Regions from separate parts of the Pseudomonas sp. R1-1 genome, predicted to be linked through region 2. Evidence: predicted binding sites of a transcription regulator. Region 2 holds the regulator's gene; the other holds the start of a gene.
What was found. The regulator sigma-54, encoded in region 2, starts transcription at its own class of promoters, with help from an activator protein. The targets are predictions, from matches to a motif close to ANTGGCATNNANNTTGCTNT.
Positions count from the first base shown of each region.

Region 1: the regulator sigma-54 is predicted to act here: its motif matches at 1,654-1,673, upstream of flgB (flagellar basal body rod protein FlgB).

Region 1 is NZ_CP071663.1:1,657,396-1,660,803, reverse strand. It holds gene flgD (flagellar hook assembly protein FlgD) at 18-743, opposite strand; gene flgC (flagellar basal body rod protein FlgC) at 759-1,202, opposite strand; gene flgB (flagellar basal body rod protein FlgB) at 1,206-1,613, opposite strand; gene cheR (protein-glutamate O-methyltransferase CheR) at 1,983-2,810, opposite strand; gene J3P75_RS07600 (chemotaxis protein CheV) at 2,857-3,408, opposite strand, start outside.
Region 2 is NZ_CP071663.1:5,201,165-5,204,572, forward strand. It holds gene lptA (lipopolysaccharide transport periplasmic protein LptA) at 1-496, shown strand, start outside; gene lptB (LPS export ABC transporter ATP-binding protein) at 496-1,221, shown strand; gene J3P75_RS23395 (RNA polymerase factor sigma-54) at 1,407-2,900, shown strand; gene hpf (ribosome hibernation-promoting factor, HPF/YfiA family) at 2,974-3,282, shown strand; gene ptsN (PTS IIA-like nitrogen regulatory protein PtsN) at 3,294-3,408, shown strand, end outside.

The sequences.
Region 1 (3,408 bases), 2.6 Mb from region 2:
TGCCGGGTTAGTCGGCTCTATATACCAATGGTTTGTACTTTGGACAGGGCAACGGTGCCCTTGCCGGCCAGGTTGAGCATCAGCTCGCCGCCGGTCTGGCTGATCGTCACGCTGTTGACGGTCGCTGGCAGGTAAGTCGCCAGGTCCGTCGCGGTGCCGTTGATCGGTGCGTTGGCCTTGAAGGTGTAAGTACCGACCGGCACCACGGTGCCTGCGGTGTCCTTGCCATCCCAGGTGAAGCTCGCGTCGCCAGCGGCGCGGCTGCCCAGATCGATGGTGCGAACGGTTTTTCCGTCCTTGTCGGTGATGGTCACGGTGCCACCAGCAATCGACGAAGGCACGGTGACCGAACCGGTCAGGCCTTTGCTCGGGTCATCGAGCTGTGCGGTGTTGGTCTGCACGATCACGTTACGGCCAACCAGCGACGACGCTTGCAGCGCCTGCGACGAGTTGTAGTTGCCGGCCAGGCCACTCACGGTGGAGTTCAGCGTGGTGATGCCTTCGAGGCTGCTGAACTGCGCCAACTGGGCAACGAATGCACTGTTGTCCTGCGGGTCGAGCGGGTTCTGGTTTTTCAGCTGGGTCACCAGCAACTGCAGGAACGCATCCTTGCCCAGCGCTTGTCCGCCGGTGCTGCTGTTGGTCGCCGAAGCAATGCCATCGGTGGTCGAACTGGTCTTTTTCGACGAGTTCGACAGAATATCATTCATGCTCAGGGAGCTGGTGGTATCGGTAACGCTCATGGCAGTCGCCCCTTATTACTGACCGAGGGTCAGCACCTTCTGCATCATGGTTTTGGCGGTGTTCATCATTTCGGCGTTGGTCTGGAACGAACGGCTCGCGGAAATCATGTCAGCCATCTCTTCCACCACGTTGACGTTCGGGTAGTAGACGTAGCCCTTGGCGTCGGCCGCGGGGTGGTTGGGCTCGTAACGCGCTTCGAGGTTGCTCTGGTCTTCGACCACACCGAGCACCTGCACGCCTTGACCGGCCGCGTCCTGGTTCTGGAACAGCGAGTCGCTGCCGCCGCTCTGGCCGCCCTGGAACATGGTGGCGAACACCGGGTGACGGGCGCGGTAGGTCTGGTCGATGCTCGACGAGACGGTCTCGGCGTTGGCGATGTTCGAGGCCACGGTGTTCAGACGCGTGGTCTGGGCGCTCATGCCGCTTCCGGCAATGTTGAAAACGCTGGACAGGGACATGGATTACTCTCCGCGCAGGGCTGACACCAGCCCTTTGAATTTGCTGTTGAGCAGGGTGAAGCTGGCCTGGAAGCCGACGGCGTTTTCCGCGTAGTTGGACTGTTCCAGTTGAGCGTCCACGGTGTTCTGGTCGATCGAAGGCTGCATCGGCGTGCGATACATCAGCGACTCGTCGCCATTGCCCAGACCTTCAGCTTCGATGTGACGGCTGTTGGTCTTGTTCAGAGCGATGGTGCCGTTGGCGTTTTTCTGGCTCTGGGCTTCGAGTACTTTCGAGAAGTCCAGATCCCGCGCCTTGTAGTTCGGGGTATCGGCGTTGGCGATGTTGTTGGCCAGCACTTCGGCACGCTGGGCGCGGAAGCCCAAAGCCTTTTCGTGAATGCCGAGCGCTTTGTCGAAGCTGATGCTCATGTCGGGAACCTTCAGGTGACCGGTTTTTCGTAACTGAGCTTTAGCAAGCGTCGTGCCAGATTGCCAAACTCCCGGTTTCCGTGGCTTTGCGGGCGGGCGGCAACGCGGCAATGCCAGAAAAGCGGCAACCGGCTTCCGGCAGATGCCGCTTTTCTGCCGCTTGGTTGCCTCTTGCCCACGCCACCAATCCCCTGTAGGAGTGAGCCTGCTCGCGATAGCGTCAGGACATTCACCATCGTCGGTGCCTGATACGCCGCTATCGCGAGCAGGCTCACTCCTACAGAGGGGCGGTGGTGGTTTCGAGATAAACGCAGGCAAAAAAAACGGGAGCCCCCTGAGGACTCCCGTCTTGTTGTATTGCCGCGGCAATCACTTCGCCTTGTAAATGATCCCCGGGCTGCACTGGACCATCTGGTAATGGTCCGGCAAACCGTTCAGCGCTTCGGATGCGCCAAGGAACAGATACCCGCCCGGCTTCAACGTGCTGTGAATGCGCAACAGGATGTCTTTCTTCACTTCGGCCGAGAAATAGATCAGTACGTTGCGGCAGAACACGATGTCGAACTTGCCCAGCGCGGCATAGCTGTCGAGCAGGTTGAACGAGCGGAACTCCACCCGGCTCTTGATCGGCGCCTTGACCACCCAGCGCCCCGGCCCTTTCGGGTCGAAGTAGCGTTGCAGACGCTCCGGCGACAAACCGCGGCCGATGGCCAGGCTGTCGTACTCGCCGGTCTTGCAGTTGTTGAGCATCAGGCCCGACAGATCAGTGGCAACGATCTGCACGCCCATCTTCAACTGGCCGAGGTTGCTGCGCTCGAACTCGTCGATCGACATCGACAGCGAGTACGGTTCCTGACCCGACGAGCAGGCCGCCGACCAGATGCGCAAGCGCTGGTTGGGGCTGGCCTTGATCGCTTCCGGCAGGACCTTGTTCTTCAACACCTCAAACGGATAGGTGTCGCGAAACCACAGGGTTTCGTTGGTCGTCATGGCATCGACCACCTGCTCGCGCAAACCGCTGCGCGGCTGGGTCTGGATGCGTTGCACCAGCTCACCCAGCGACTTGATGCCTTGCTGCTCCATCAGTTTGTTGAGACGGCTGGAGACCAGATATTGCTTGTTTTCACCGAGCAAAATGCCACAGGCCTTTTCCAGGAAGACCCGGAACTGTTCGAAATCCAAATTACCCGTAGACAATGGTGCCGCCTCTTAAATCGTGTTGAACACCAGGGACAGTAGGTCCCTAGCTGATATCTGCTGCTTTGATCCGGTCGACTACCCGGGATGCCAGGTCATCAGGACGGAATTTGGCCAGGAAGTCATCGGCGCCGACTTTTTTGACCATCGCCTGATTGAATACCCCCGACAACGAAGTATGCAGGATGATATGGAGCTTTTGCATGCGCGCGTCGCCGCGGATTTCCGCCGTCAAGGTGTACCCGTCCATCTCCGGCATCTCGATGTCGGAAATCATCATCAGGAACTCTTCTTCCGGCTTCTTGCCTTCGTCGACCAGCTTGCGCAGGTAATCCAGCGCCTGCTTGCCGTCGTTCAGCGCCACCACTTCGACACCGATCGTCTGCAGACAACGGGTGACCTGCTTGCGTGCCACCGACGAGTCATCGACCGTCAGCACCCGCAGCGATAACGCCTTGGTCTGGGTCTCGACATCGACCACGCCCACCGAAATCGCTTCCGGCGTCGGTGCGACTTCCGCCAGCACTTTCTCGACATCGATGATTTCGACTAACTGATTGTCGACCCGAGTCACAGCCGTCAGGTAGTGATCGCGACC
Region 2 (3,408 bases):
GGGAAGCGTGAGCGCCTGGGCTCTGCCGGACGATCAGCAGCAACCTATCCGCATTCAGGCCGACGACGCCCAACTGGACGACAAGAACGGCATCGCTACCTATAAGGGTGATGTGATCATCACTCAGGGTTCGATGAAGGTGACTGGTAATACCGTGACCATCACTCGCACCCCGACCGGCGATATCGACGTTGTAACGTCGGTGGGCAACCTGGCTTACTTCGAACAACTGCAGACCGCCGGCGACAGCAAGCCTGTGCAAGGCTGGGGCGTGACGATCCAGTATCACGCCGCGCAGAATCGCGTCGTATTGATCGACAAGGCCAAAGTTGTCGACAAGGACAACAACACGACGCAAGGCGAGAAAATCGTCTATGACACCGTGAAGAAACTCGCCAGCGCCGGTCGCGCTACCGGCAGCAAGGTCACCGAGGCGCGTCCGCGCATCGACATGGTGATCCAGCCGAAGAAGAAAACCGACGAGAAAACCCAGTAATGGCAACTCTGAAAGCTCAGCACCTGGCCAAGGCCTATAAAAGCCGCCAGGTCGTGCGGGACGTCAGCCTGTCGATCGACAGCGGCCAGATCGTCGGTCTGCTCGGCCCGAACGGCGCCGGCAAGACGACCTGCTTCTACATGATCGTCGGCCTGGTGCAGGCCGATCAGGGTCGCGTGCTGATCGATGACCTGGACGTCAGCCACCAGCCAATGCACGGCCGCGCGAAAGCCGGCATCGGCTATCTGCCGCAGGAAGCGTCGATCTTCCGCAAACTGTCGGTCGCCGACAACATCATGGCCATCCTCGAGACCCGTCAGGAACTCGACAAGGCCGGTCGTCGCAAGGAGCTGGAAAGCCTGCTGCAGGAATTCCACATCAGCCACATTCGCGACAACCTCGGCATGAGCCTGTCAGGCGGTGAGCGCCGCCGGGTGGAAATCGCCCGCGCCTTGGCCACCGCGCCGAAATTCATCCTGCTCGACGAGCCGTTCGCCGGTGTCGACCCGATCTCGGTTGGCGACATCAAGCAGATCATTCACCATCTCAAGGCCAAGGGCATCGGTGTGTTGATCACCGACCACAACGTGCGCGAGACGCTGGATATCTGCGAAACCGCTTACATCGTCAACGACGGTCAATTGATCGCCGAAGGTGACGCCGAGACCATCCTGGCCAACGATCTGGTCAAGGAAGTGTATCTGGGTCACGAGTTCCGCCTGTAAGCGCGAGCTGTTCGACAAGCTGCGCGGGTGCTGTATCGATCAAGCCGGTTTTTATACCGTTTAATTGTTACAGCGCTCTAGGCAAACACTTCAGTTTCAGGCATATAATTTGCTTAAGTTTGGCGCTTCGGCGCCCTGTAGTGGATGGCGCATAGCGCCGGCGAATAAGGTGTTAAGCCCCTGCCATGAAACCATCGCTAGTCTTGAGAATGGGCCAGCAGCTGACGATGACACCGCAGCTGCAACAGGCCATCCGCCTGCTCCAATTGTCGACCCTGGATCTGCAACAGGAAATCCAGGAGGCTCTGGAATCCAACCCGATGCTCGAACGCCAGGAAGAAGGCGACGACTTCGACAATTCCGATCCGCTGGCCGACAACGTCGAGCAAAAGCCCAACCCCGACATTCAGGAACCTTCTTACCAGGAAGCCGCGCCGACGGTAGACAACCTCGACGACGGCGAATGGAGCGAGCGCATCCCCAACGAGCTGCCGGTCGACACGGCCTGGGAAGACGTTTACCAGACCAGCGCCAGCAGCCTGCCGAGCAGCGACGATGACGAGTGGGATTTCACCACCCGCACTTCCGTCGGCGAAAGCCTGCAGAGCCATTTGCTCTGGCAATTAAACCTCGCACCGATGTCCGACACCGATCGCCTGATCGCCGTGACCCTGATCGACTGCATCAACAATCAGGGCTATCTGGACGAAACCCTCGAAGAAATCCTCGACGCCTTCGATCCGGAACTGGACATCGAACTGGACGAAATTGAAGCCGTCCTGCACCGCATCCAGCAATTCGAGCCTGCGGGCATCGGCGCACGCAATCTCAGCGAATGCCTGCTGCTGCAACTGCGCCAGTTGTCGGCAAAAACGCCATGGCTGGCAGAGGCCAAGCGCCTGGTCAGCGACTATATCGACCTGCTTGGCAGCCGCGACTACAGCCAGTTGATGCGGCGCATGAAACTCAAGGAAGACGAGCTGCGCCAGGTCATCGAACTGGTGCAGAGCCTCAACCCGCGTCCGGGCTCACAGATCGAGTCCACCGAAGCCGAATACGTCGTACCTGATGTCATCGTGCGCAAGGACAACGAGCGCTGGCTGGTCGAGCTGAACCAGGAGTCGGTACCGCGCCTGCGCGTCAATGCGCAGTACGCCGGTTTCGTAAAGCGCGCCGACACCAGCGCCGACAACACCTTCATGCGCAATCAGCTACAAGAAGCCCGCTGGTTCATCAAGAGCCTGCAGAGCCGCAACGAAACCCTGATGAAAGTCGCCACGCAGATCGTCGAGCATCAGCGCGGTTTTCTGGAGTACGGCGACGAAGCCATGAAACCGCTGGTCCTGCATGACATCGCCGAGGCGGTGGGCATGCACGAATCGACGATTTCCAGGGTGACCACGCAGAAATTCATGCATACCCCGCGCGGTATTTATGAGCTGAAATACTTTTTCTCCAGCCACGTCAGTACCTCCGAAGGCGGCGAATGCTCGTCCACGGCGATCCGCGCGATCATCAAGAAACTGGTTGCCGCGGAAAATCAGAAAAAGCCGTTGAGTGACAGCAAGATCGCTGGTTTACTGGAGGCACAAGGCATTCAGGTGGCTCGCCGCACCGTCGCCAAGTACCGCGAATCCCTCGGAATCGCGCCTTCGAGCGAACGCAAGCGGTTGATGTAAGCCACGTTACAGCGTTCCAGTGGCAGGCTTTTCGGCCTGCCGCTTTATGCACTGGCAACGAAGGAGAAGCTGTATGCAAGTCAACATCAGTGGACACCAACTGGAAGTGACCGAACCTCTGCGCACCTACATCGGCGAAAAACTCGACCGACTGGAGCGGCATTTCGACAAGATCACCAACGTGCAAGTCATATTGAATGTCGAGAAGCTCAAGCAGAAAATCGAAGCCACGCTGCATATTCCCGGCGGAGAAGTAGTCGCCAATGCCGAGCACGACGACATGTATGCCGCCATTGACCTGCTGACCGACAAGCTGGATCGCCAACTCAAAAAGCATAAGGAAAAGACCCAGAGCCTCCTCCAGGGCGCGACCGGTCGTTAACACCCTCATCCATGATCCGACTTGAAACCATCCTGACCCCCGGCCGTTCCCAAGTGAACGCGCCGGGTGGCAGCAAGAAAAAAGCCCTCGAACAGATTGCCAACCTGATCCACCGCGAAGTGCCGG